DNA from 2 places in the Hydrogenophaga sp. UC242_53 genome. Region 2 is predicted to be linked to the other one. Evidence: riboswitches for the same ligand, from Rfam matches in the RefSeq annotation. Region 2 holds a riboswitch; the other holds the start of a gene.

Region 1 (14,139 bases), 580 kb from region 2:
CGCGCCGGTCAGGCCCAGGCGCACGGCCCATTGCGTGGCGAACGGCGTGGTGCCGAACAGGGCCAGCGCCAGGGCCACGCCGAGCGCCGCGCCCGAGGCGCTGCCCAGCAGATAGGGGTCGGCCAATGGGTTGCGGAACAGGCCTTGCGCCACCGCGCCGGCCAGGCCGAGCAGGCCGCCGGCCACCCAGGCGCCGAGCGTGCGCGGCAGGCGGATGTCCCACAGGATCTGCCAGGCCACCGGGTCGTGCCGGGCGTTGAGCACGCTGTCGAAGCCGGTGCTGCCCACGCCCGCGCCCAGCAGCAGCACGGCCGCCGCCGCGATCAGCAGCGCGCTGCCGAGCCAGAGGCTGTGGCGGGCGCCGCTCACTTCAAGCCCTTTTCGGTGATGCAGCGCGCCATGAGGCGCGCGGCCTCGGCCATGCGCGGGCCCGGGCGCACCAGCACGTCGGACTCCTCGGCCGTGAAGACGCAGAGGCGGCGCTCGCGCAGGGCGCGGATGCCGCGCCAGCCCGGCCGGGTTTCCAGGCCCTGCACGTTGCGCGCGCCGATCATGATGAGGTCGGGGTTGGCGCGCACCACGTACTCGGGGTTGACGCGCGGGAAAGGCCCCAGCGAGGGCGCGACGATGTTCTGCACGCCCAGGCGCGCCATCAGCTCGCCGATGAAGGAGCCGGTGCCGGCGGCATAGCCCCCGGTGCTCACCTCGTAGTACACGCGCAGCTGGCGCGCGCCCGGCGGCAGCGACTGCGCCACCGCCGACACGCTGGCGTCGATCGCGCGCCAGATGCGCTGCGCATCGGGCACCTCCAGCAGCTGGCCGAGCTTGCCCATGACGCGCTGCGCGTCGGCCGAGCTCTTGGGCTCCATCGCCAGCACCTTCACGCCCAGCGACTCCAGCCGCTGCACGCCGCGCGACGAGGTGGCCATGAGCACCACGTCGGGTTTCAGGGCCACGATGGCCTCGATGTTGGGGTCGATGCCGCCGCCGGTCTGCGGCAGGGTGCGCACGAAGGCCGGGTGGTTGGAGTACCGGTCCACGCCGACCAGCCGTTCGCACTGGCCCAGCTCGCACACGGTTTCGGTCAACGAAGGCAGCAGGGAGACGATGCGCTGCGGCGATTGCGCCAGCGTCACGGTCACGCCGCGGTCGTCGGTCACTTCCACCCCGGCGGCGTGCGCCGCGCCGCCGATCAGCAGGCCGAGTGAGAGAAGGCGCCAGAAGCGGGTCATGGATCGGGCTTTCATTTCAGGGTCAGGGGCAGGCCCGCCGCCATCAGCGTGACGCGCTCGCAGGCGGCGGCCACGGCCTGGTTCAGGCCACCGAGCGCGTCCACGAAGGCGCGCACCTCGCGGCCCATGGGGATCACGCCCAGGCCGATCTCGTTGCCCACCAGCACCACCGGACCGCGCGCGGCACGGATGGCCTGGCACAGCTGGCGCGTGGGCCCGGCGGCATCGGCCGCCGCGCCCTCGGCGGGCATCAGCAGGTTGGTCAGCCACAGCGTGAGGCAGTCCACCACCACCAGGGTGTGCGGCGCGCTGTGTTCGCGCAGGGCCTCGGGCAGGGCCAGCGGTTCTTCCACGGTGACCATGCCGGGCACGCGCTCGGCGCGGTCGCGCTGGTGGCGCACGATGCGCTCGCGCATTTCCTCGTCCCAGGGCTGGCCGGTGGCGATCATCACCGCGCGGTGGGCGGTGTCCGTCGCCAGCCACTGGCGCGCGAGCAACTCCGCGCGGCGCGACTTGCCGCTGCGCTGGCCGCCGAGGATGAATTCGCTGCGCGCGATCTCAGCCATGCTGCGCCATCCATTGGGTGACGATGCGGTGCAGCTGCGCCACCCCATCGGTGAGCGCGGCGGGCCCGGGCTGCAGGATGTCGGCCGACTTGATCTCGAACAGCTGGCCGTGCTTCACCGCGTTCACGTCCTGCCAGCCGGCGCGCGCGGCCACCTTCTCGGGTCGGAATTTCTTGCCGCACCAGGAGCCGATCACAATGTCGGGGTTGCGGCGCACGATCTCGGCGCCGTCGGCAATGATGCGGTCCTTGCCCAGCGGCATGCGCGCGAGTTCGGGGAACACGTCGTCGCCCCCCGCGATGCCCATCAGCTCGGAGACCCAGCGGATGCCGCTGATGTGCGGCTCGTCCCATTCCTCGAAGAACACGCGCGGGCGGCGCTTGCCGCCGGCCTGCAGGGCCTGCACGGCGGCGCGGATGCCATCGAGCCGGGCCCGCGTGGCCTCGATCCAGGCCAGGCCTTCGTCGGCACAGCCCACGATCGCCGCCACCTGGTACAGCATGGACAAAATCTCTTCCACGCTGCGCTGGTTGAACACCGTCACCTGCACGCCCGCGCGGATGAGTTCGGCGGCGATGTCGGCCTGCAGGTCGGAGAAGCCGAACACGCAGTCGGGTTGCAGCGCGAGGATCTTGTCGATCTTCGCGTTCAGGAAGGCGCTGACCTTGGGCTTCTCGTCGCGCGCCCGGCGCGGCCGCACGGTGTAGCCGGAAATGCCGACGATGCGGTGCTCCTGCCCGAGCAGGTACAGCCACTCGGTGGTTTCTTCGGTCAGGCAGACGATGCGCTGCGGGCCAAGGGTCGGCGGGTTCATGCGGCACCTCCTGCAAGGAACAGCGAGGCCGCCGCCGCCGGGCTGGACGGGAACCAGGCGTGGAAGTAACTCGCCTGCACCGGGCCCACGCGGTACACGGCTTCGCCGGCACCACCGCGCGCCCGTTCGGCGTGGCGCACCGGCTGCAGCGGGGTCTCGCAGCGCGAGTAGTGAAAGGTGTGGCCGCGCAAGGTGCCCGCGGGCAGCGGCAGTTGCTGCGGCCCCAGGGCCGCCAGCCGCTTCTGCATGAGCACCTGGCCCGGCAAGAGGCCCCAGGTGGCGGCGGCATGGCCGTCGCTGGACATCATTTGATCGAACAGCGGCATCATGCCGCCGCATTCTGCCCACACCGGCCGCCCGGCCTGGGCATGCGCGCGCAGGCCGTCTCGGGTGCGGGTGGCCGCCGCCAGTGCGTCGGTGTGCAGTTCGGGATAACCGCCGGGCAACCAGACCGCGTCGCACGGCGGCAGCGGCTCGTTCGCCAGCGGCGAGAAGAAAACCAGCTCGGCGCCGAGCGCGCACAGCACATCCAGGTTGGCCGGGTAGATGAAACAGAAAGCCGCGTCGCGCGCGATGGCGATGGTCTTGCCCGTGAGCAAATGCGCGTCGACCGGCACCTCGGCGGGCACGTCGAACGCCACCGACCAGCGCCCCAGCGCGTCACCCTCCATCCGGCCCAGCGGCGTGCGCGACAGCGCGTCGGCGGCGGCGTCGAGCCGGGCCAGCGCGTCGGGCAGCTCGGCGGCCACGGTCAGGCCCAGGTGGCGCTCGGGCAGCGAGAACGCCGCGTCGCGCATGACCGCACCCAGGAACTGGGCCTCGTCACCGGCCAGCGCCTCGCGCAGCATCTGCGCATGGCGCTCGCTGCCCACGCGGTTGGCCAGCACGCCGGCCCAGGGCAGGCCGGGGCGGAAATGGCGCAGGCCAAATGCCAGCGCACCGAAGGTGCCCGCCATGGCCGAGGCATCGATCACCGCGAGCACCGGCAGGCCGAAGCGCTGCGCCAGGTCGGCCGCGCTGGGTTCGCCGTCGAACAGGCCCATCACCCCTTCGACCACGATCAGGTCGGCCTGCCCGGCGGCTTCGTGCAGGCGGGCGCGGGCATCGTCTTCGCCCGTCATCCACAGATCGAGGTTGTGCACCGGGTGCCCGGTGGCCAGCGCGAGCCAGTGCGGGTCCAAGAAATCGGGCCCGCATTTGAAGGCCCGCACACGCCGACCGGCGCGCGTGTGCAGGCGCGCCAGTGCCGCGGCCACGGTGGTCTTGCCCTGGCCTGAAGCCGGGGCAGCCACCAGGATGGCCGGGCAATGCCGCGTCACCGCTGCGGCGCCCAGTTGAGGGTGACGAAGGCCGCGCGGCCCGGCTGGTTGTAGCCGTACGCGGTCTCATAGAACTTGTCACCCACGTTGTTCAGGCGCAGGGCGACGGACCAGTCCTTGTTCACGGCGTAGCGGGCGTGCAGGTCCAGCGTGCCGAAGCCCGGCAGGCGGCGCGTGTTGGCGGCGTCGTCGAAACGCTCCGCCACGAGCTGCATCGACGCACCCCAGTTCCAGGCACCGATGCGGTGGTCCAGGCTGGCGGTCAGCACCTCGTCGGCGCGGCGTTGCAGCTTGCGTTGGTTGATCTCGTTGCGCGCGTCCAGCAACTCCAGGTTGGTGAACCAGCTCCAGGCACCGGCCGAGCCGGTGTAGGCCAGCGACCAGCCTTCGAGGCGCGCGCGAGGCACGTTCGCCACCGCCGGCTGCAGCGTGATGAAGCCGCGCACCCGGTTGTCGAAGCGGATGAGCTTCACTTCGTGCAATCCCTGGGTGTAGGTCAGCCCTGCTTCGCGGTTCTTGCCCCGCTCGGGTTGCGTGGTGGGATTGCCGTTGAAGAACGCTGAGACGTAGTACAGCGTGTTGAACGACGGCATCTTGAACGAGGTGCCGTAGGCCACGTGCGGGCGCCAGTTCGGCGTGAGCTGGAAGCCGTAGCTGGCGAAACCGGTGGTGGCGCCGCCGAACTGCGAGTTGTCGTCGCGCCGCAGGTTGGCCTGCCAGAGGTGCTGGCCGGCCTGGCCGGTCAGGCCCACGAAGGCCGCGTCCGTGGTGCGCGAGTTCACCGCGTAGGCCTGCGTGCCCGACACCTCTTCCTTGATCGACTCCAGGCCCACCAGCAGGTTGCCCAGCGCGGTGTTCCAGTCGTGCTGCAGCGTGGCCTGAGTCTGCGCGGTGTTGAACACCGAGGGCGTGGGCGAAGTCTCGAAACTGTCGGACCGGTCCTCGCTGCGCGAGAGGCGCAGCTGGGTGCGCGAATCGGCCGACCACTTGCGCTCCAGGCCCCAGCCCGTCACGCGGGTGGTGGTTTCCGAGCGCACGTTGAAGGTGCCCGGCCCCTGGTCGAACTGGCTGACGCCGTCGGCCTGGGTGAAGTTGACATCGGTCGTCCAGCCCGGCGCGATGGCCCAGCGCAGCGAGGCTGACAGGCTGTCCTGGTCGAAGCCGTCCTTGTCGGGGTTGTGGTTGCCGAAGGCCACGTTTCGGTTGGTCGACGAGAAGCCGTCCTCGCGCAAGGAACCCAGGCTGAGGTTGTAGGTGATCGTGTCGTTGCCACCGCTGATGCCGGCGGTGATTTCACGGTGCCCGAAGCTGCCGAGCGTGACGCTGGCCTGCGGATGGAAACCCTTCACGCCGCGCTTGGTGAAAACCTGCACCACGCCGCCCACCGCATCGCTGCCATAGAGGCCCGAGGCCGGGCCCTTGAGCACTTCGATGCGATCGATCGCGCTCAGCGGAATGTTGTCCAGCACGGCCGCACCGGAGGTGCTGGAGCCGTAGCGCACGCCGTCGATCAGCAGCAGCACGTGGCGGGTTTCGGTGCCGCGGATGAACAGGCCCGACTGCTTGCCCAGGCCGCCGTTGGACGACATCTGCAGGCCCGCGTTGCGCGACAGCACTTCGGACAGCGAGCGGCCCGCGGACTGCTGGATCACGTCGGCGTCGATCACGACGACGTCGCTGAGCACGGCATCGGTGCGGGTTTCGACCCGGGTGGCCGTGACCACCGTTTCCCTCAGGGTGGTGTCAGCGGAGGAAGAAGAGGAGGACTGAGCGTGGGCGACCGACGTGCCAAAGCCCGCCAGCAACGCCAGCGGTAGCGCGGCCAGGGGCGCGCGCAGGGTGCGATTTTTCATGATGAAGAAACAGACAGGAGACCCTCGCCATCTTCCCCGACGGCGCATGGGCATCACGGTGGAGCGTCTGTCGCCAGACGCACCACCACCTTGTTGGCCGGTATCCGGGCTGACAGACCGACCTCCATCGCCTTCCCAGATGACACGGCGTGTCGTCCAGTGGCTGTCGGATGGAGGCTGAGAGACCGTTCGCGCATGCGCTCATCGCACTCGTCTGCTTACCGTTGCGGGGGCAGCGCAGGTTAGGTCCCATCCCTGGGGTGTGACCCTCCTGCTTCCCGTTGAACTGCGGCATGTGAACCACACCGCGAGCACCAACAACCGGCATTCTACGGCGCGCACACCCGGGGCAACCCTACAATGTGAAAACTTCGAGTCCCACCATGGCCGATCCCAAGCACTTTGATCAGATCACCGAACGTGTCGAGCGCCTGTTGCTGCGACACGAAGAACTGCAGCGCACCAACAGCCTGCTGGTGGAACAGGTGCATGCGCTGCAGGCCGAGCGCGACTCGCTCAAGTCCCGGCTGATGGCCGCCCGCGCCCGCATTGATGCCTTGCTCGATCGCCTGCCCCCCGGCATGACCGATGTCACCCCCGACACCCGCAAGGAACGGTCATGAGCGCCGCGTCGGGCCGCCCCAAGCCAGCTCGCACCGCAGTGCGAAGCACGGAGGTATTCCAATGAGCAAACCCGGCAGCAAACAGATTGAAGTGCAGATCATGGGCCAGAGCTACCTGCTCTCGTGCCCACCGGGTGGCGAGGCCTCGCTGCTCGACGCGGTGGAGCGCGTGGACACCGCCATGTGCCGCATCCGCGATGCGGGCAAGGTGAAGGCGCGCGACCGCATCGCGGTGCTGGCCTCGCTCAACCTCGCGTTCGAACTCTCGCAGAAGGAAGCCGAGAGCTTCCAGGCCTCGTCGTTCGGCCAGCCCGAGCAGAGCGCGTTCGCCGAAGCCGGTGGTGGCTTCGACAGCGAGCCGCTCGACCCCCAGACGCAGGCCCGCGTGGAAGAGCTGATGCGCCGCCTGGACCAGACGCTCGACAAGGACGGGCGCCTGCTCTGACGCGCCGCTGGTCACTGCGCGAGAATTTATCGACCGATGGTCCTCGTGGGCCGCATGCAGCGCCTACAATTTGAACCGTCTGCAGTGCGCGTCGGGCTTTATATTTCCTTGAACCAATGCTCATAGAGCCCGGGCTTGGTACATTGCGTGGCTGGTGCGAGCGTCTCGCGTCAGACGAACCCGAAGCCCCGCTGCCCTCGCCCACCTGAACCCCGGTTCAGGATGCCGGTCCGGCGGCACTTGCAGACACCTTTCATGCCTTTAGACCCCCTCCTGATTCTCGAGTTGGCCGCGCTCGGCCTGGGCACCGGTTTCCTGGCCGGCTTGTTGGGCATCGGTGGAGGCATGCTGATGGTGCCCTTCATCACCTTCATCCTCGCGGGGCGCGGTGTGGAAGCGGATCTCGCGGTCAAGATCGCCATCGCCACCTCCATGCGCCACCATCATCTTCACGTCCATCTCCAGCGTGCGTGCGCACCACAAACGCGGCGCCGTGCGCTGGGACATCGTCAAGGGCCTCGCCCCCGGCATCGTGCTGGGCTCCGCCATTGCCAGCCTGGGCATCTTCGCCTTGCTCAAGGGCTCGTGGCTCGCGCTGTTCTTCGCGGCCTTCGTCGGCTTCTCAGCCACGCAGATGCTGCTCGACAAGAAACCCAAGCCCACGCGCACCCTGCCCGGCACCCCGGGCCTGGTGGGTGCCGGCGGCGTCATCGGCATGCTCTCCGGGCTGGTCGGCGCGGGCGGCGGTTTTGTCAGCGTGCCCTTCATGACCTGGTGCAACGTGAGCATCCACAACGCCGTGCGCAACCAGCGCGGCGCTCGGTTTTCCCATCGCGCTGGCGAACGCCGTCGGCTACGTGATCGCGGGCCAGGGCCTGAAGGATCTGCCGGCCGGCTCGTTCGGCTACATCTACCTGCCCGCGCTGGTGGTGATCGCGCTCTTCAGCGTGTTGATGGCGCCGGTGGGCGTGAAGGCGGCGCATGCGCTGCCGGTGAAATCGCTCAAGCGCGTGTTCGCCGGCCTGCTGTACATGCTCGCCACCTACATGCTCTACAAGGGCATCACCGCCTGATCGAGACACGAAGCCAGCCGCCGTGGAGCCGTGCAAAAACGCCCTCCCGCCAAGGCACTGAGCGGCCTCCTCGCGAGGAAGTGTTGTTTTCCCCGCCAAAAACCCGCGTCTCCCCTGCGCAAAGCTTGAAAAAAGCGCGTTCTCCACCTTGGATTGCGGGTGCATCTCCATTAGCATCCGAGACACCAGTGAGAAAGCGCGTTTTCCGCTGGCGAATCGTCAACTTCTAGAAGGAAATTCAATCATGGCAACTGCGAAAAAAGCGCCCGCTAAAAAGGCGGCACCGGCCAAGAAGGCCGCTCCTGCGAAGAAGGCCGCTCCGGCCAAGAAGGCAGCCCCTGCGAAGAAGGCCGCTCCGGCCAAGAAGGCAGCCCCTGCGAAGAAGGCCGCTCCGGCCAAGAAGGCAGCTCCTGCGAAGAAGGCCGCTCCGGCCAAGAAGCGCACCCCCAACGCCGCGTTCATGAAAGCGCTGACCCCCAGCGCCGCTCTGGCCGCCATCGTGGGCAGCTCGCCCCTGCCGCGCACCGAAGTCACCAAGAAGATCTGGGACTACATCAAGAAGAACAAGCTGCAGGACTCGGTCAACCGCCGCATGATCAACGCCGACGCCAAGCTGAAGGAAATCTTCAAGAAGGCCCAGGCGTCCATGTTCGAAATGACCAAGCTGGTCAACGACCACCTGAAGTAAGCCTTCCTTCTTCACCTTCACGGGTGCAATGAAGATCAGCAAAGCCGGCGCAAGCCGGCTTTGCTGTTTTTGCGCCTTCGCGTCTCAGCATCGCGCGCGACATGTGAGAAACTGCAACAAAATTTTGACAATCCCTCAGGCATGACCGCCCGCCAGCCCGTGACCGCTTCGAAATTTCAAGAAGGCCAGGACCCACCATCGACGACCATGCCTCCGTTGCCACAGCAACGGCACAAGGTCGTGCTGGTGATCGACCTGGTGGAGTCGGTGCGGCTCATGGCGGCCAACGAAGCCGCGGTGGTGAACCAATGGCGCGGGTTCATGCACCACGCCACCTCTCAGGTGCTGCCCGCGTGCCGGGGTCGCCTGGTCAAGAGCCTGGGCGACGGCATGCTGGTCGAGTTCGACCAACCCACCGACGGCGTGCGGGCAGCCCTCGCCCTGCACCAATACTTCGCGCCACTGAACCAGACGCTGCCGCCCGCCCAACAACTGCACCTGCGCGCCGGCCTCAACGCCACCAATCTGTATGTGGACGAGAACGACGTGTACGGCCACGGCGTGAACCTGGCCGCGCGCGTGGCCGACCTCGCCTCGCCCGGTGAAACCCTGGTGACCACCAGCGTGTTCGACGGCATCGTGGTCGGCGTGGACGCCGAGGTCGAAGACCGCGGGGAGAGTTACCTCAAGCACTGGCCCGAGCCGGTGCGCACCTGGCAGCTGTACCCGGTCTCCAGCACGTCGGCGGCCGTGCGCCCGCGCGTGCCCGAAGGCGCCGCCACCGACTTCCGCCCCTCCATCGCCGTCGTGCCCTTCGAGACGCGCAGCCACGCGGCCGAGCAGTTCGTGATCGGCGAGCTGATCGCCGACGGCGTGATCGCGCAACTCGCGCGCAGCCAGAACCTGCGCGTGATCTCCCGCATGTCCACCACCGCCTTCCGTGGCCGCCAGAGCAGCACGGACGAGATCGGCCAGCGCCTGGACGCGGCCTTCGTGCTCGGCGGCAGCTACGTGACCTACGGCGACAAGGTTGTCATCATGGCCGAGCTCTCCGACCGCAAGCGCGGCGAAGTGATCTGGGCCGACCGGCTCACCGGCGATACGCGCGACCTGCTCGAAGCCCAGAGCCAGTTGCTCGACGCCCTGTGCGCCGCCTGCGCCAAGGCCTTGCTCAACGACGTGGTGCAGCGCACGCTGGTGCTGCCCGTGCCACAGCTCGACAGCAATGCCCTGATGCTCGGCGGCATCACGCTCATGCACCGCTCCACGCCGCGCGACCTGCAGCGCAGCCTGCAGCTGATCGAGGCCGTGGTGGAGCGCCACAAACGCGTCGCCACGCCCTGGGCCTGGCTGGCCAAGTGGCACATCATGCAGGTGGTGCAAGGCCTCTCGAGTGAGCCGGCGCGCGACTTCCAGCGCGCCATCGACACCGCCGACCGCGCGCTCGACCTCGAACCCAGCAGCTCGCTGGCGATGGCGATCAAGGGCCATGCGCTGTGCCACCTCGGCGAAGACGTGGACGCCTCGCACCGGCTGCTGCAGGAGGCCACGCAGAGCAACCCGAACGATCCCATGGCCTGGCTGTACAACAGCGTGTGGTCAACGATGTGGGGCACGCCCGAGGATTCGATGACAGAGGCGGAGAAGGCATTGCACCTGTCTCCGCTGGATCCTCAGAAATACTATTTTGAGATGATGCTGGCGACGAGTTGCGCGTCCCTGGAGCAATGGGAAAGAGCCATCGAACTCTGTCGCTCTTCGCTCCAGAAAAACCGTTACCACCTACCGACCATACGCACGCTTCTGATCGCTCAACATGAATTGGGTTTCGAGAACGAGGCAAAGGAAACCTTCTCTCTGTTGATGCAGCTGCAACCGCATTTGACGGTGCAGCAGTATTTGGCTGCTGGCGGCGAAAGCCCGCTTCGACAGCGTGTCGCCAAAGCACTCACCCATCTCGGTCTTCGATTGCATTAACCAACCAACAAGGGGAATACATATGAGCGGAGGTATCAGCGGCGGTATCAGCGGCGGTATCAGTGGGGGAATCAGCGGCGGCATCAGCGGAGGTATCAGCGGTGGCGCCATGGTGTCGGCCGACGCCCTGATCCTCAGCCGCGCCGCCATCGTGGGCCCCTTCAACGGGGCGGTGCTGCACGTCAACGAGCCGGCGTTCGACAGCCCGCCCAACCTCGCGCTGTGGGCCGAAGGCCCGCGCCACGAGGCCGTCTTCTCCCAGCTCGTCGAGGGCTTGCTGTTCAAGACCCGAAGCGGCCCCAAGGACGCCACGCTCGAGTTCGCCAACCTCCAGGCGAGCACCATCCAGCGCAAGCCGCTCGTGCGCATGCGCGCACCCACCAAGGCGCAGTTCAAGAAGCAGCTCGATCTGGTGGCCTCGTACGCGGACCTGCGGGCCGACCGCGCGATCGAGATCGTGGACCAGCGCACCCCGCCGATCCTGTTCTGGTCGTCCGTGGTCGGGCTCACGGCACACCGCCACAAGAAAACCCTGCAGCTGATCGACCTGGTGTTCTCCCTGGCCGTGCTGGTCGAGATGCGCTTCAAGCAGATCTTCGCCAGCATCCGGCCGGTGGCGTTTTCGCCGCAGATCCAGCCCATGATCGAGACGCCGGGGCATGGCAGCTGGCCCAGCGGCCATGCCACGGAGGCTTTTGCCGTGGCCGCGCTTCTTGAGGCCTTGTTGGATGCTGTACCGGGTACAGGTTCGCCGCCCAACGGCACGCTGAACCGCGAGCAGATGCAGCGGCTGGCCGCGCGCATCGCGACCAACCGCGTGGTGGCCGGCGTGCACTACCCCGTGGACAGCGCGGGCGGGCGCCTGCTCGGCACGGCGCTGGCCGAGTTCCTGGTGGCGCGCGCCACCGGCACGCGTGTGCACGAACGCGGTTTTGACGGCCGCCTGTTCGAAGGCCCCAACGGCGAGCCGCTGGACTTCAGCCTGAACCAGTCGATGGACCACACCAGCGGCAACGCCTACACGCGCTCGGCCACGTCCACCGCCGTGGGCAACGCGCCACTGCTGGCCTGGCTTTGGGGGGAAGCGCTCAAGGAGTGGGCATGAGCGGCCCCACTTGGCAACCGCTGCCCACCGGTGAGTTCACCGGCATCGACTGGAACGCGCCGGGCGCCATCGACGGTGAAGACCCCTACCTGATCTGGGCGGAAGCCGACCAGTTCGCGGGCTACCACCTCGGCCGCGGCAAGAGGCCACCCAAGTGGTTGCCGATCGTGATCGAGCTCACCAGCGAGGCCGATGTGCCGGCGCTGGTGGCGGCCTCCTCCACCGCCTGGCTGCAGATTCCGCGCGTGTACCTCAATGTGTCCGGACTGCGCTTCTGCACCGCGCGGGTGAAGAAGCGCTTCTTCGACCAGTTACGCAGCAACCCGCACCTGCGCAGTCTCATCCTGCGCTTCGAGCTCGGGTTGCCGGTGGGCCACCACACGCATCCCCTGATCGACCCCTGCACGCCCGAGAGCCAACCGGTCTCCGCGCCCGGCCTGCTCGACGGCAAGGTGCTGGGCTTGATCGACGGCGGCCTGGCTTTCGCCAACGACCAGTTCCTCGACGCCCTCGGCCACACGCGCGTGAAGCACTTCTGGCGCCAGGACGACACGGTGAATGGCAACTGGCCCGGCAACCAGCCGCACCACTGCGTGCCGCTGGACCCGGCCCGCGCCGGCCCGACACCAGATGACATGGGCTACGGCCACGAACTCTCGGGCGCGGACATCGACGCGGCCATCGCCACTTACACGCGCCACGGCCAGCTGGACGAGGACGCGCTCTACGCCCACCTGCAGCTCTGGGACCTGACCCGCCCGGTCAACCACGGCACGCACGTGATGAGCCTGGCCTGCGGCAAAGGCAACCTGCTGCATCCGATGGACGACGAGGCCAGCCGCTGCGACCTGGTCGCGGTGCAGCTCGACTGGTCGAACGTGCTCGACACCTCGGGCGGCGCGATGAACGTGAGCGTGCTCGACGGGCTCATGTACATCCTCGCGCGTTGCGCGCCCAGCGCCCAGCTGGTGGTCAACATCAGCTGGGGCACGCTGGCCGGTCCGCACGACGGCACTTCGGTGCTGGAAGCGGCGATGGACCAACTGGTCGCGCTGCTCGGCGGCCGCCTGCAGATCGCCGTGCCCGCCGGCAACGCCTACCAGAGCCGCACCCATGCCAACGCCACACTGCCCCCAGGCGGTTCGGTGGCGCTGCACTGGCGCGTGCAACCCGACGACCGCACCGAGAGCTACCTGGAAATCTGGCTGCCCGCGGGCGCGCAGAACGTGCGCATCAGCGTGACGCCACCGGGCCACACCCAGCCCCTGCCGCCCATGGCCATGGGCCACGGTGGCACCTGGGTGGACGCGCAGGGCGCACCGCTGTGCGGCCTGATCTACCCCACCACCTCGGCCCTGGGCAGCCACGGCACATGCGCCCTGCTGGCGCTGGCGCCCACGTTCAGCCGCCGGCGATCGGTGGTCACCGGGCCTTTCGGCACCTGGAAGGTGGTGTTGAGCAACACCGGCCTGACGGAGACCCTGTTCGACGCCTACATCGAACGCGACGACGTGGCCATCGGCCAGAACACGGGTGCGCGCCAGTCCTACCTGGAAGACGTGTTCTACGACACCAGCGGCAACCTGGGCTCTTTCGTGGACCATGCCGACAACCCGACGCCCGTGCGCCGCAGCGGCACCTTCAACAGTCTCTCGACCGGCCAGAACACGGTGAGCGTGGGGGGTCTGCGCGCGCAGTCCTCGGCGGGTGGGCATTTCGCGCTGTATTCCCCGCGCAAGCCCGACCCCGACGCGGGCCGACCGCAACGCCCGGGCGTGAAGAAGGTGCCCGAAACGCTGAAGCCCTGCGACGACAACCCGGCCCTCTGGGGTGTGCTCGGCGCGGGCAGCCGCAGCGGCAGCGTGGTGCGGTTGGCGGGCACCAGCTCGGCCACGCCCCTGCAGGCGAGGGACATGGTCAACGGCCTCTGAGGCGGTTTACCAGCGCGCGGGCAAGGGTTTGCGCAGCACGATCCAGCGCTCGCGCACCGCGATGTAGCCACCGGTCTCCAGGTCCTTGAGCAGGCGGCTCACCATCTCGCGCGAGCAGGCGAGGTGCTGCGACATCTGCTGGTGGGTCAGGCGCTCCTTCAGGGGGCGCTCGCCGTTCCCGTCGGGCTTGCTGCTGGCCAGCTCGTTGAGCAGGCGCACCAGGCGGCCGTAGACGTCGATCAGCGCCACGCTGCGCGCGCTGTCCGTCGCCAGGCGCGCGCGCCGGATCAGGCGGGCCATGAGCTCCAGCGCGAACTCGGGGTGGGCCGCGATGTACTCGAGCAAGGTGGCGCGCGACACCACCGCGCAGGTGCTGGCCTCGGCGGCCTCCACGTTCGCGGAGCGCGGCCCGCCGTCGAGCGACATCTCGCCCACGTACTCGAGCGGGCCGTACATGCCCAGCGTGAGCTCGCGTCCCTGGTTGTCGGCCACAAAGGCCCGCAACCGCCCCTG
Region 2 (14,139 bases):
GAGACATCCCCCATGATCAGCTGGAAGCAAAAAGGAATCCTGGTTTGCCTTGGACTCTGGGCGGCGGGATCCGCCACCGCCCAGGCCTTCCCGAACAAACCGGTCCGCATCGTGGTGGGGTTCGCCGCCGGAGGGTCCACCGACAAGCTCGCCCGTGTGCTGGCCCAGCGCATGACCGAACTGCTGGGCCAGTCGGTGATCGTGGACAACCGGCCCGGCGCGGCCGGCAACCTCGCGGCCGAGATGGTGGCCGCGGCGCCGCCGGACGGCTACACCGTCTTCATGGCGACGCTCAGCAGCCAGGCGATCAACCCCCATCTCTACAAGCTCAAGTTCGATCCGATCAAATCGTTCGAGCCCATCGCGCTGGGGCGCAAGTACCCCTTGCTGCTCGTCGTGCCGCCCCAGCTGCGCGTGAACTCCGTGCCCGAACTCATCGCCCATGCGAAGGCCAACCCGGGCACGTTCTACGCCTCGTCGGGCAACGGCTCGCCGGCCCACCTCGCAGGGGAGATCTTCAAGAGCGCCACCGGCACCGACGTGCAGCACATCCCCTACAAGGGCGGCGGCCCTGCCATGGTCGCGCTGATGTCGAACGAGGCGCAGTTCGGCTTCGAGACCATGCCCAGCGCCATCGGCCACGCGCGCGGCGGCAAGCTCAAGGGCCTGGCCGTGACCTCCGACCGGCGCTCCACCGCCGCCCCCGAGCTGCCGACGATGCAGGAGGCGGGCGTGAAGGACTTCTCGGTGACCTCATGGGCCGGCCTGCTCGCGCCCGCCGGCACACCGAAGCCGGTGCTCGAGCGCCTGACCCAGGCGGCGCAGAACGCGATCGGCAGCCCCACCGTCAACGCGGCCCTGGCCAGCGATGGCGCCGAACCCGGCACGGGCGGCGGCGCCGAATTCAAGCGCTTCATGGACGACGAGCTCCAGGCCTGGGGCAAGGTGGTGCGGGCATCGGGGGCGAAGGTCGACTGAGCTTGCGATCGGCTGCCGACATGAAACACCTGTTGAATCTTCTGGCGGCGATCGCCCTGCTCGTCTGGTCCACCCAGCTTGTGCGCACCGGCATCCTGCGCGTGTTCGGTGCCAACCTGAGGCAGGTCCTGGCGCGCAGCATCGGCAACCGCTTCACCGCGGCCCTCTCGGGCCTGGGCGTCACGGCCCTGGTGCAGTCGAGCACGGCGACCGCGCTCATCGTGTCGTCCTTCGTCGGGCAGGGGCTGCTGAGCCTGCCGGTGGCCCTCGCGGTGATGCTGGGTGCCGACATCGGCACCAGCCTGATGACGGTGGTGTTCTCTTTCGACCTGTCCTGGCTGTCGCCGCTGCTCATTCTCGGTGGGGTGGTGATGTTCATCTCCCGCCAGCAAACGGCCGTCGGCCGTGTGGGCCGGGTGCTGATCGGCCTGGGGCTGATGCTGCTGGCGCTGCGCCTGGTGTCGCAGTCCACCGAGGTGCTGACCCAGTCGCCCGTGGTGAAGGCGCTGCTGGTCTCCGTCAACAGCGATCTGCTGCTGGAGATCACGGTGGGCGCCGCGCTGGCCCTCATGGCCTATTCCAGCCTGGCGATCGTGCCTGCTGACCGCCACCCTCGCGGCGTCCGGTGTCGTGCCCACGGACATGGCCCTGGGCATGGTGCTGGGCGCCAACCTGGGCAGCGGTCTGCTGGCCGTGGTGACCACGGCGCGTTCGGCCATCGAGGTGCGCCAGGTGCCGCTGGGCAACCTGATGTTCAAGGCCTTGGGCGTGCTGCTGGCGGCGCCGCTGGCGCCGGAATGGCTGCACGGCATGCAGCCCTATGTGGCGGACCCGGCGACGCTGGTGGTGCTGTTCCACCTGAGCTTCAACATCGCCGTCGCCCTCCTGTTCATCGGCGTCACCCAGATCGTGGCGCGCTGGGTCGAGCGCCTGCTGCCCAAGCCCGACAAGAACCGGGTGGCCGGGCGGCCGCACCACCTGGACCCGTCGGCGCTGGCCACGCCCTCGCTGGCGATCTCCTGCGCGGCGCGCGAGGCCATGCACCAGGCCGACGTGGTCGAGACCATGATGGTCGGCATGCTGGCCGTGATCAAGAACAACGACCTGCGCCTGGCCGAGGAGTTGCGCAAGCTCGATGACTCGGTCGACGAGCTGTACTCGGCCATCAAGTACTACCTGACCAAGATCTCCCGCGAGGCGCTGGCCGAAGAAGAAAGCCGGCGCTGGGCCGACATCATCAGCTTCACCATCAACATGGAGCAGATCGGCGACACCGTCGAGCGCGTGCTGCTGGACATCGAGGACAAGAAGATCAAGATGGGGCGCAATTTCTCGGACGCCGGCATGGCCGAGATCTGCGAGCTGCACGCCCGGCTCATCGACAACCTGCGCCTGGGCATGAGCGTGTTCCTCAACGGCAACGTGCGCGACGCGCAAAAGCTGCTGGAGGAAAAGGCGCGCTTCCGGGACCTGGAGCGCGCCTACGCCACCAGCCACCTCGTGCGCCTGACCGACAACACCGTGCAAAGCATCGAGACCAGCTCGCTGCACATCGACCTGATCAGCGATCTCAAGCGCATCAATTCGCACATCTGCTCGATCGCCTACCCCATCCTGGATTGCGCGGGCGCGCTCGCGCCGAACCGCCTGCGGGCGAGCCAGGGCCTGGCGGAACACGGCCTCCGAACCGAGGCGATACCCCTGCGGGTTCTATAATCGCCGGCCGGTTCGACCCTTCCATCGGGTCGAACCGCACGGTTCGAAGGTGCCCCGCCGCCAGCCATGGCGATGGGGTTAAACGGGAAACAGGTGACGGCGTCTTTCACGGCGCAACAAGCCTGTGCTGCCCCCGCAACGGTCAGCGGATTCGGGAACGCTCACGCGATGCCACGGCATCGGCAGCCACTGCGCCTCCAGGCGTGGGAAGGCGAGAAGTTCCTGTCGCGAGCATGCCCACAACGCCTGCACGACGACGCTCCGCGAGCCCGGATACCGGCCTTCGCATCGCCTTCGGACGCTGCGGGAGTGCGTGGTCCGGGCCAAGCCGAGCTGCGTCCGCCAGCGCCGGCGCCGCCCCACCATCACGTTCCCTCCCCACGCGTTTTTCTGTCGTTGGGCCTGCGGGGACGCGGGCCGTTGGAGGAGAGTTCTCATGCGTCATTCATTGCCCGCGCGTCAGCGCCAGGGCCGGGCCTTTCGCGGCCACCGTTCATCCGTTTGCACCGTGGCCCTGATGGGCGCGCTGTCCTCGGCCGCCCTGGCGGCGCAGGACGCGGGGACGCTGGCACCGGTCGAGGTGCGCACCGAAGGCCTGCGCGCCAGCGAGGCGGCCACGGCCACCAAGAGCGCCACCCCCATCGAGCGCCTGCCGCGCTCGGTGAGCGCCGTCACCGACACCGAGATGAAGGCGCGCGACGCGCAGTCCGTCATGGAAGCGCTGGAGCACGCGCCGGGTCTGTACGGCGGTGGTTATTCGAGCGGTGCGCTCACGCGCGAGTACCCCATGGTGCGCGGCTTCCTGGTCTACCAGTACCTCGATGGCCTCAAGCTGCACGACAGCAACTGGGCCGAGGAGCCTTACGGGCTCGAACGCGTCGAGCTGCTGCGCGGCCCCGCGTCGGCGCTCTACGGCCAGGGCAGCCCCGGCGGCCTGATCGACCTGCGCACCAAGCGCCCCACGGCCGAGACCGTGCGCGAGGTGGGCCTGCGCGTGGGCAGCCATGGGCTGCGCCAGGGCCAGTTCGACCTGGGCGGCGCGCTGAACGCCGACGCCACCTGGCAGTACCGCCTCACGGGCCTGGTGCGCAAGGGCGATGGCGAGATCGACCACACCCAGTCCGATCGCCGCTACTTCGCCGGCGCCCTCACCTGGAAGCCCGACGCCGCCACCCGGCTCACGCTGATGGCGCAACCGCCAGGAAGACCCGAGCCTCACCGTGCACCAGCCGCTGCCGCGCGTGGGCACCATCGTGCCGGGCGCCAACGGGCGCTTCATCTCGCGCGGCCTGTTCCTCGGTGAACCGGCGCGCCACGACTCGGACAAGGACGCCTGGCGCGTGGGCTATGCGTTCTCGCACCGCTTCAACGAGGTCTGGTCCATCGAGCAGAACGCCGCCTACAAGAAGGTGGACATCCATGTGGACGAGATGCAGGCCACGGGTGTGGCGGCGGGCGCCACCGGCTGGACGCGGCGGCTGTTCGCGGCCGACTACACCATCGTGACCAAGCAGGTCGATACGCGCGTGGTGGCGCGGTTCGATGCCGTCGGCACGAAGCACCGCGTGATGCTGGGCCTGGACGCGGCGCGCGTGCCCAACTACCAGGGCACCGGCACCCGCGCGGCCCCGGCCTTCGCGCTGGACCTCTACAACCCGGTGTACGGCCAGGCCTTGCCGGCCAACCCCATCACGTCCAAGCGCGAGCAGCGCCTGCGCCAGACCGCGCTCTACGTGCAGGACCAGATCGACTGGGGGCGGCTGTCGGTGCTGGTCGGGCTGCGCCGCGACAAGGCCACGCTGGACCAGAAGACCGCCGTGCTCAACACCGTCACCGGGCACTTCAGCGATCCTTCGTACACCCCCAAGCGCGACCTGGCCACCACCGGCCAGCTGGGCGCCAGCTACGACCTGGGCGGTGGCTGGTCGCCGTTCGTGAACTACGCGGAGTCGTTCTCGCCCGTCACCGGCACCAGCGCGGCAGGCCGCCCGTTCGAGCCGCACACCGGCAAGCAGATCGAGGCCGGGGTCAAGTGGGTGCCGCCGGGCCGCGCCCTCGTGCGCACGGCCTCGGTCTACGAACTCAAGCAGCGCAACGTGCTCACCAACGACCTGGCCGAACCCGGGCTTCGCCACGCAGACGGGCGGGGTGCGCTCGCGCGGGGGCGAGATCGAGCTCAAGGCCGGGCTCGCGCGCGGCCTGGACGCCATGCTCTCGTACTCGGCGACCGACGCGGTCGTCACCGCGACCAACACCGTCAACGGGGTGGGCAAGCACCCGGTGGGCGTGCCCGAACAACAGGCCTCGGCCTGGCTGTCGTACCGCGTCGGCGCGGGCGCGCTCCAGGGCCTGAGGTTCTCGGTCGGCCTGCGCCACGTGGGCGAGTCGGCCGGCGACGCGCTCAACACCTTCGAGGTGCCGTCCGCCACGCTGTTCGACCTGGGCGTGCAGTGGAGCCTGGTGAACCTCTCGCCCTCGCTCAAGGGTTGGGAGACCTCGCTGGTGGTGAAGAACCTGGCCGACCGCCGCTACGTGGCGAACTGCGACAACGCCACGAACTGCTACTACGGCACGGGCCGCCGCGTGGCCCTGACCGCCTCGAAGTCGTTCTGAGCGGCCATGATGGCCTCGCCCTGGGACGGTGCCGAGCTCGACGCCGCGTTCGGCGGCCCCATGGCGCCGTTCCGGGGCCGGCTCGGCATCGGGCCACCGCCGGACGGACAGCACACCGTCGGCGTGCAGGCGCTGATGACGCCGGCGCACCTGGCCCGGGTGCGCCGGTTTTTCGATGCCGCGCACGGCGCGACCGACGCGCGCGTGGTGGCGTCGATCTGGTCGAAATGGCACTTCGCCATCGTGATGCCGGCCTGGTTCATCGGCCGCGTGCTGATGGGCCGGCGCCTGCCCACCGCGCTCGATGGCGTGAGCTTCGACCAGGACGCGCAAGGCCGCACGCTCTGCCTGCGCCTGCCCGCGCCGGGCGAACCCGACGGCGAGGCCGGCGACCCCGACACGTCCTGGCACGAATTCCTGCACCAGCACCTCGTGCCCTTTGTCGAACAGATGGCCGAGCGCACCGGCGTCACGCGCCGCGTGCTGTGGAGCAACGCGGGCAACCTGTTCGAGGCCTTCATCCGCCGACTGGATGAGACCCACCCCGGCTTGCGCGGCCTGGCGCCCGCGCGCGAGTGGCTGGAGATGCCCACCCCCCTGCACCGCCCGGTGATCTACCTGCCGCGCGCCGAGGGCGTGCACCGCATGCGGCGCATCTGCTGCATGCGTTACCTGGTGCCGGACCGCGTGTTCTGCACCACCTGTCCGAGTCCCCTGCTCAACGCGTCCAACAGCGCGTGCCGACCCCCATGACCACCCCATCGAAACGCAGCCTGTGGCGCTCCCTGAAGGACGGCATCCGCCTGGCGCGGCCGTACTTCGGTTCATCGGAGCGGGCCATGGCCCGCGCCCTGTTCATCGGCGTGATCGCGCTCCAGCTGGCGATGGTCGGCATCGACGTCGCCATCAACCACTGGCGCGGCGCCTTCTTCGAGGCGCTGCAGCAGCGCAACGGCGGCGAGTTCATGCGGCAGATGTGGATCTACTGCGGGATCGGCGTCGGCTTCGTGCTGGTGAACACCTTCCAGACCTACGTGACGCAATGGCTGTCGATCCGCTGGCGCCGCTGGATGAGCGACGGGCTGGCCGCGCGCTGGCTGGACGGGCCGGTGCACTACCGCCTGCAGGTCATGGGCGACGGGCCGGACAACCCGGACCAGCGCATCGCCGAGGACGTGCGCTCGTTCGTGCGCCTGGCGATCTCGCTCACCGTCGGCCTGATCGGCGCGCTGGTCTCGCTGGCGTCCTTCGTGTTCATCCTGTGGGAGCTGTCGGCGAAGGCGCCACTCACCTCGCTCGGTCTGTCGTGGGACCTGCCGGGCTACCTGGTGTGGGCCGCGCTCGCCTACGCGATCGTCGGCACGGTGATCACGCACCTCGTCGGCCGCCCGCTGATTCCGCTGGAGGTGGAGCAGGAGCGGCGCGAGGCGGACTACCGCTACGCGCTGGTGCACGTGCGCGACGACGGCGAGGCCATTGCCCTGGCCCGCGGCGAAGCGTGGGAACGCGCCGGGCTGGCGCGCCGGTTCGAGGCGCTGATGCGCAACACCTTCGCGCTGATGCGCCGGCAGCGCTCGCTCTCGTTCTTCACCATGAGCTACCGCCACGCCTCGCTGGTCTTCCCCTACATGATCATGAGCCCGCTGTACTTCGCCGGCAAGATGACGCTGGGCGTGCTGATGCAGGCGGGCTCGGCCTTCGCGCACGTGCGCACCGCGCTGTCGTACCTGATCACCTCGTACACCACGATCGCGGAAGCCGCCGCGGTGATCCAGCGGCTCACCGAGTTCGAGGCGGCGATCGAGCAGCGCCGCCAGGCGCGCACGGCCTTGCCGATCGCCCCCACCGCCGCGGAGGGTCTGTCGGTGCGGGGGTTGAGCGTGGGCGCGCCCGGCCACGGAGCGCCCATCGCCCAGGTCGATGCGCTGCAGGTGCGGGCCGGTGAACAGCTGCTGATCGTGGGCGCGCCGGGCGCGGGCAAGACCAGCGTGATGCGCGCCGTGATGGGCGCCTGGCCACTGGCCTCGGGCGAGGCGGCCAGCGGCTTCCTGCGGCCCTGGGTGGTGCAGCAGCAGAGCTACCTGCCCCTGGGCGGCAGCCTGCGCGAGGACCTGCTGTACCCGATGGACGCGGCCGAGGTCCCGCTCGCGTCGGCGGCGGCCGCGCTGGAGGCGGTCGGGCTGCAGCGGCTCGTCGAGCCGCTGTCGACCGACGCGCCGTGGAACGAAGCGCTCTCCGCCGGCGAACGCCAGCGCCTGGGCATCGCGCGGGCCCTGCTCGTGCGCCCCGATGTGCTGTGGCTGGACGAGGCCTTCAGCTCGCTGCCGGCCGATGAAGGACGGCGGCTCTACGGGCTGCTGCGGCGCGAGCTGCCGGCCATGGCATCGTGGCCCTGGCTCACGAGGCACCGGCGTGGCTGAGCCCGACCCGGGTCATTGCGCTCGCCGGCGCGCCAGTTCGATGAAGGCCTGCAGGTAGTCGGTCTGCAGATCGGCCTCACGCGCGCCGAGAAAGATCTGCTTGGCGATGCCGCGCGGCCCCAGGCGCACGGGCACCACGTCGACCTTGGCCGCGTACTCCTCCACCAGCCAGCGCGGCAGGGCCGCGACGCCCCGGCCGCTGGCCACCATCTGCAGCATGATGTCCGTGGTCTCGATGGTCTTGTGGCGCCGCGGCGTGATGCCGGCGGGCTGCAGGAACTGGTTGTAGATGTCCAGGCGGTCGGTCTCCACCGGGTAGGTGATCAGCACCTCCTGCGTGAGCTGCCGGGGCTTCACGTAGGGCAGCCCGGCCAGCGCATGGCCCCGCGCGACCACCAGCACCTGTTCGTAATCGAACACCGGCTCGTAGCGCAGCCCGGGCTTGTAGAGCGGGTCGGGCGTGACCAGCAGGTCGATCTCGTGGCCGAACAGCGCGCCGATGCCGCCGAACTGGAATTTCTGCTTCACGTCCACGTCCACGTCGGGCCAGGCCGCGAGGTAGGGCGAGACGACTTTCAACAGCCACTGGTAACACGGGTGGCATTCCATGCCGATGCGCAGGCTGCCGCGTTCGCCTTTCGCGAACTGGCGCAGCTGGTCTTCCGCCTGGTCCAGCTGCGGCAGCACGCGCCCGGCCACGGCCAGCAGGTACTGCCCGGCCTGCGTGAGGCGCAGGCTGCGGCCTTCGCGCAGCCAGATGTCGGTGCCCAGCTGCTGCTCCAGCTTCTTCATGCTGTGACTCAGCGCCGATTGCGTGACGCACAGCACCTCGGCCGCCGCCGTCAGCGAGCCCTGTTTCTCGACTTCCTGCACCACGGCGAGATGGATGCGTTCCAGCATGATGAATGAGTGAAATTCATGAATACGTGAGATAAGACCATTTTACTTCATCGATCCATTTGCCTACCATCCGCCGCTCTTTCCTTTCAATTTCCACCTCAGAGCGGCCCATGACCACCCTCCACAACCTCGGCTTTCCCCGCATCGGCGCCCGGCGCGAACTCAAGTTCGCGCTCGAGTCCTACTGGAAGGGCGAGTCCTCGCGCGACGCCCTGAAGGCGCTCGGCGCGCAATTGCGCCAGCGCCACTGGGCCGACCAGGCCGGCCTGGACTTCGTGCCCGTGGGCGACTTCTCGTTCTACGACCAGGTGCTGGACATGAGCTTCACGCTGGGCAACCTGCCCCAGCGCGTGAGCGGTTTCCATGGTGATGCGCTGGACAACCTGTTCCGCGTGGCCCGGGGCCGCTCGGCCCAGGCCGTGGAAGAGCACGGTGCCTGCTGCGGCGGCGTGGCCGCGGGCGAGATGACCAAGTGGTTCGACACCAACTACCACTACATCGTCCCCGAGTTCACGGCCACCACCGACTTCCAGCTCGACGCCTCGCGCCTGCTCGCGCAGCTCGCCGAAGCCCAGGCCCAGGGCGTGAAGGCCAAGCCGGTCATCGTGGGCCCGGTGACCTACCTGGCGCTGGGCAAGGCCAAGGACGGCAGCGACAAACTCGCGCTGCTGCCGCGCCTGCTGCCGGTCTACACGCAGCTGCTGGACGCGCTGGCCGCGCAGGGCGTGGAGTGGGTGCAGATCGACGAACCGCTGCTCGTCACCGAACTCGACGCCGAGTGGCAGCACGCGTTCAACACCGCCTACCACCACCTGAAAATCTGCCGCACCAAGCTGCTGCTGGCCACCTACTTCGGCCCCCTGCTGGAGAACAAGTACCTGGCCGCGAACCTGCCGGTGGCCGGGCTGCACATCGACACCCTGGACGCGCGCGACGACGTGCTGCCCCTGATCCACCTGATGCCCGCGCACAAGGTGCTGTCGCTGGGCGTCGTCAGCGGGCGCAACATCTGGAAGACCGACCTCACGGAACTGCTGGACTGGCTGGAGCCGCTCGCGCAGCGCCTGGGTGAGCGGCTGTGGATCGCGCCCTCGTGCTCCCTGCTGCACGTGCCGGTGGACCTGGGCAGCGAACAGAAGCTGGACGCCGAGGTGAAGTCCTGGCTGGCCTTCGCGCTGCAGAAGCTCGATGAACTGAAATTGCTGGGGCGCGCGCTGAACGAAGGCCGCGACGCCGTGCGCGACGAACTCGCCGCCAACCGCGCGGCGCTGGCGGCGCGCCGGGCGTCGGCGCGCGTGCACAAGCCGGCGGTGCAGGCCGAGGTCGCGGCGATCGACGCGCGCCTCGGCCAGCGCCAGAGCCCCTATGCCGAGCGCGCGCCGCGGCAGGCCGCGCTGCTGAAGCTGCCGGCCTACCCCACCACCACCATCGGCTCGTTCCCGCAGACGGCGGAGATCCGCCACGCGCGCAGCGAGTTCAAGGCCGGGCGCCTCGACGCGGCGGGCTACCGCGCGGCCATGCAGGCCGAGATCGCGCGCAGCGTGCGCGAGCAGGAAGCGCTGGGCCTGGACGTGCTGGTGCACGGCGAGGCCGAGCGCAACGACATGGTGGAGTACTTCGGCGAGCAGCTCGACGGCTATGCGTTCAGCCAGTTCGGCTGGGTGCAGTCCTACGGTTCGCGCTGCGTGAAACCGCCCATCCTGTTCGGCGACATCGCCCGGCCCCGCCCGATGACGGTGGAATGGATCACCTACGCGCAGTCGCTCACGGACAAACCCATGAAGGGCATGCTCACCGGGCCGGTCACGATCCTGAACTGGTCCTTCGTGCGCGACGACCAGCCGCGCTCGGTCTCCTGCCAGCAGCTCGCGCTGGCGATCCGCCAGGAAGTGCTGGACCTGGAACAGGCCGGCGTGCGGGTGATCCAGATCGACGAGGCGGCGCTGCGCGAAGGCCTGCCGCTGCGCCGCTCGTCATGGCAGGACTACCTGGGCTGGGCGGTGGAATCGTTCCGCCTCACCGCCAACGGCGTGCGCGACGAGACGCAGATCCACACCCACATGTGTTATTCGGAGTTCAACGACATCCTCGCCTCGATCGCCGACATGGACGCCGACGTGATCACCATCGAGACCTCGCGCTCGGACATGGAGCTGCTCGACGCGTTCGACCACTTCAACTACCCGAATCAGATCGGCCCGGGCGTCTACGACATCCACTCGCCCAACATCCCCACGCAGGACCACATCGTGCAGCTGATGAAGAAGGCGGCGCGGCGCATCCCCGCCGAGCGCCTGTGGGTGAACCCGGACTGCGGGCTCAAGACCCGCCAGTGGCCCGAGGTCATCCCGGCGCTGGGCAACATGGTGGCCGCGGCGCGGGCCTTGCGCGCATCGGCCTGAGGCCAGCCCCCCGGCCGGGATCAGGCCAGGCCGCCGGCCGCGCCGGGCAGGTCGCGCCGGGGCCGGGGGTGGCGCTTGCCATTGAGCAGCTGGCTGATCCAGGTGTGGCGCACGAAGAGCTGGTAGCTGCCCAGGCAGACCAGCGTGGTGGCCGTGATGTTGATGGCGATCTTGAGCAGGGCGGGCAGTGGCAGCTGGTACAGCAGCGCGCCGAACAGGATGGTGAACGGGAAGTGCACCAGGTAGACCCAGTAGGCGCTCTCCGCGAGGTAACCCAGCACCCTGTGGCGCGACTGCAGGAAGCGCAAGGCCAGGCCGATCGACGCGAAGGCCCAGAGCCAGGCCGCGCAATGGAAGCTGTAGGCGCCCAGCAGCATGGGGCCGTGGCGCTGCGTCACCAGGCCGGACAGCAGGTAGAACCCCAGGCCGAGTGCCGCGAAAAGCCCCCAGCGGCGCTGGAACTGCGCGAACAGCACCGCCTGCTGCCCATGCAGCATCAGCCCGAAGCCGAAGTACACGCCGTAGTGCACCCACTCGTTCCACGGCGGCAGGAAGGAGCCCGAGTTCACGATGAAGCCACGCGGGTAGCCGGCGGTGGCGGCCAGCAGCGGCAGCGCCAGCAGCGCGAAGCCCCAGGGCCGGCGCGCCACCCAGGCGAGCACCGCGCCAGCGGGCGCGAACCAGCGCCGGGGCAGGCGCATCAGCCCGGCGGTGATCACGCAGAACCACAGCAGCAGCCACAGGAACCACATGTGCATGGTGCTGATGCCGCGGTCGGGCACGTTCGCGGCCACGGCCAGGTCGAACCCCCATTGGTTGAGCGCCAGCCGGTTCAGGAACAGCAGCGCCGCCAGGCTGGTGAGCACCCACAGGATGGGCCAGAAGATCGCGAACGGCAGGGCCAGGCGCGCGAGCCGGTTGCGCAGCAGGCCGCCCGGGCCGCGCGATTCGGCCAGCAGCGCCGCGAAAAAACCCGCCAGGATGAAGAAGGCGGGCATGCGGAACACGTGGATGAAGCTCACCAGGGCATCGGCGAAGGCCGTGCGCTGCTCGTCGAGCCAGACGTTGGGCATGGGGTGCGTCGTGTAGACCGCGGCCACATGCAACACGATGCCCAGCCACATGAGAATGGCGCGCAGGTTGTCCAGCGCGTGGAGGCGGACCCCAACGGGCGCGGGCGCAGCGTGTTCACTCATGAGAGCGCGACATTAGCAGTTCGTGGGCGTTCGCGCCACCACCCGCGAGACCCCGCCAGCCGGCGGGGAGCAGCCGCTCAGCCCGGGCGGATGTGGTTGCGCTGGATGACCTCGGCCATGGCGGCCGTGTCGCTCTTGATGCGGCGCGCCAGGCCTTCGGGGCCGGTGCCGGCGACCTGCCAACCCTGGCCGAAGATCTTCTGGCGGATGTCCTCGCGGCGCACGATCTCGGTCAGCAGGGTGCGCAGGCGGTTCACGTGCGCCTTGGGCAGGCTGTTGGGCGCGGCCACGGCGTTCCAGATCTCGAGCTGGAAGTCGCGCACGCCGGCCTCGCTCAGGCTGGGCACGCCGGGCACCAGGCTGCTGCGGCCGGTCGACGTGACGCCGATGGCCTTGAGCTTGCCCGCCGTCACCTGCGGCATCGCCAGGCCCGGGGGCAGCAGCGACATCTGCACCTGGCCCCCCAGCATGGCGGTGATGACCTGCGGGTTGCCCGGGTACGGCACGTGCACCGGCGCGATGCCGGCGCGGCTCTTGAGCAGCTCCATGCCCAGGTGGGCCACGGTGCCCACGCCGGGCGTGCCGTAGTTCCACTTGTCGCCGGAGGCGCGCGCGGCGGCGATGTAGGCCGCGCCGCTCTCGGCCACGCTGGCGGGCACGCTGAGCACCAGGGGCGCGACGGCGATCAGCGAGACGGGGGCCAGCTCGGTGATCGGGTCGTAGGTGGTGTCGGGGTTGAGGATCTTGGCGATCGTCATGTTGCCGTTGATCATCAGGCCGATGGTGTGGTCGTCGGTGGCGCGGGCCACCGCCGCGGCGGCGATGTTGCCGCCGGCTCCGGGCCGGTTCTCGATCACCACCGGCTGGCCCAGGGCCTGCTGCAGCGGCTCGGCGAGGAGGCGCGCGGTGAGGTCGGGCGAGGAACCGCCGGGGAAACCCACGATGATCTTCAGCGGCCGGCTGGGCCAGGCGGCCTGGGCGTGCGCGCTGGGCAGCACGGTGGAAGCGGCCACGGCGGCGGCGGTGGCGCAGGGCATGGCGGCGGGTGACGGGGGTGTTCTGGAAGTTCATGTCTGCCTCTGGTTTCGGGATGGATGCACAAGGATTCTCACTGCTCCGGAGCGCGAGCCGCAACGAAAGAAGTGCACCCTCCAGAGGCATCAAGGGTCCGGCTGCGCCGGCCCGAGATGCCGTCCCCCCTCGAAGCGCCGGAGGCGCGCCACGGAGGGGGGAAGCCGCGCAGCGGCGCAGGGGGGTGTCTCATCATCTCATCGGCTCGGGCGGTCCGTCGTAGAGCCACGTATTGTCCAGCAATCGTTCGCCCAGCATGCTCATGGCGGAGTCCCGCGCCCAACGCAGCATGCCCTGGGCGTGGAAGACCACGCCGTTGCGCTGCGAGAGCTTCTGCACGCGCGCGTTGCGCTGCCAGCGGGTCCGGGCGTAGCGCGACAGCCGCAGCGCCCAGTCGCTGCCGGCCTCGCGGTCCTGCACCAGGCGCCCGAGCGTCCAGGCGTCCTCGATGCCATGGCCGCGCCCTGCGCGAAATAGGGCCGCATGGGGTGGGCCGCGTCGCCCAGCAGGGCCACGCGGCCGCGCGCCTGTTCGTGCGGGCCGCGCAAGGCGGGCCGGTCGTTCAGCGGCCACAGCGTCCAGTCGGGCACGGCCGCGACCATGGCCATCAGCTCGCCGCAGGCCGGGCCCAGGGCGCGCCGCAGGTCGCTGGCGTGGGCCTCGTGCGTCCAGCCCTGGGGGTCGTCGCCGGGCGGCAGCTGGCCTTGCACCACCGCCACGAGGTTGAACCAGTCGCCCTGCTTCACCGGGTAGTGCACCACGTGCAGGCGCGGCGCCAGCCAGGCCGTGACCAGGTTGGCGCGCAGGGGCGTGGGCAGGTCCACCGAGCGCACCATGCCCCGG

The links. Region 2 has a riboswitch for cobalamin ahead of ACFJI0_RS16285 (TonB-dependent siderophore receptor). Riboswitches for the same ligand answer to the same signal wherever they lie in the genome.
Region 1: another riboswitch for cobalamin. It lies ahead of ACFJI0_RS13295 (TonB-dependent receptor domain-containing protein); the one in region 2 lies ahead of ACFJI0_RS16285 (TonB-dependent siderophore receptor).

What each region holds. Positions count from the first base shown of each region.
Region 1 is NZ_CP170552.1:2,646,296-2,660,434, forward strand. It holds gene ACFJI0_RS13270 (FecCD family ABC transporter permease) at 1-369, opposite strand, end outside; gene ACFJI0_RS13275 (ABC transporter substrate-binding protein) at 366-1,232, opposite strand; gene ACFJI0_RS13280 (bifunctional adenosylcobinamide kinase/adenosylcobinamide-phosphate guanylyltransferase) at 1,244-1,798, opposite strand; gene ACFJI0_RS13285 (cobalamin-binding protein) at 1,791-2,612, opposite strand; gene ACFJI0_RS13290 (cobyrinate a,c-diamide synthase) at 2,609-3,931, opposite strand; gene ACFJI0_RS13295 (TonB-dependent receptor domain-containing protein) at 3,928-5,784, opposite strand; cobalamin riboswitch at 5,862-6,118, opposite strand; gene ACFJI0_RS13300 (DUF904 domain-containing protein) at 6,168-6,407, shown strand; gene ACFJI0_RS13305 (cell division protein ZapA) at 6,469-6,852, shown strand; RNA gene ssrS (6S RNA) at 6,926-7,105, shown strand; partial or broken gene ACFJI0_RS13315 (sulfite exporter TauE/SafE family protein) at 7,108-7,925, shown strand; gene ACFJI0_RS13320 (SWIB/MDM2 domain-containing protein) at 8,170-8,613, shown strand; gene ACFJI0_RS13325 (adenylate/guanylate cyclase domain-containing protein) at 8,821-10,590, shown strand; gene ACFJI0_RS13330 (phosphatase PAP2 family protein) at 10,613-11,695, shown strand; gene ACFJI0_RS13335 (hypothetical protein) at 11,692-13,626, shown strand; gene ACFJI0_RS13340 (Crp/Fnr family transcriptional regulator) at 13,633-14,139, opposite strand, start outside.
Region 2 is NZ_CP170552.1:3,230,479-3,244,617, forward strand. It holds gene ACFJI0_RS16275 (Bug family tripartite tricarboxylate transporter substrate binding protein) at 13-978, shown strand; partial or broken gene ACFJI0_RS16280 (Na/Pi cotransporter family protein) at 999-2,694, shown strand; cobalamin riboswitch at 2,725-2,994, shown strand; gene ACFJI0_RS16285 (TonB-dependent siderophore receptor) at 3,131-3,997, shown strand; partial or broken gene ACFJI0_RS16290 (TonB-dependent siderophore receptor) at 3,948-5,307, shown strand; gene fhuF (siderophore-iron reductase FhuF) at 5,314-6,060, shown strand; gene ACFJI0_RS16300 (ABC transporter ATP-binding protein/permease) at 6,057-7,727, shown strand; gene ACFJI0_RS16305 (LysR substrate-binding domain-containing protein) at 7,740-8,627, opposite strand; gene metE (5-methyltetrahydropteroyltriglutamate--homocysteine S-methyltransferase) at 8,738-11,029, shown strand; gene ACFJI0_RS16315 (acyltransferase family protein) at 11,050-12,225, opposite strand; gene ACFJI0_RS16320 (Bug family tripartite tricarboxylate transporter substrate binding protein) at 12,303-13,262, opposite strand; partial or broken gene ACFJI0_RS16325 (FAD-dependent monooxygenase) at 13,489-14,139, opposite strand, start outside.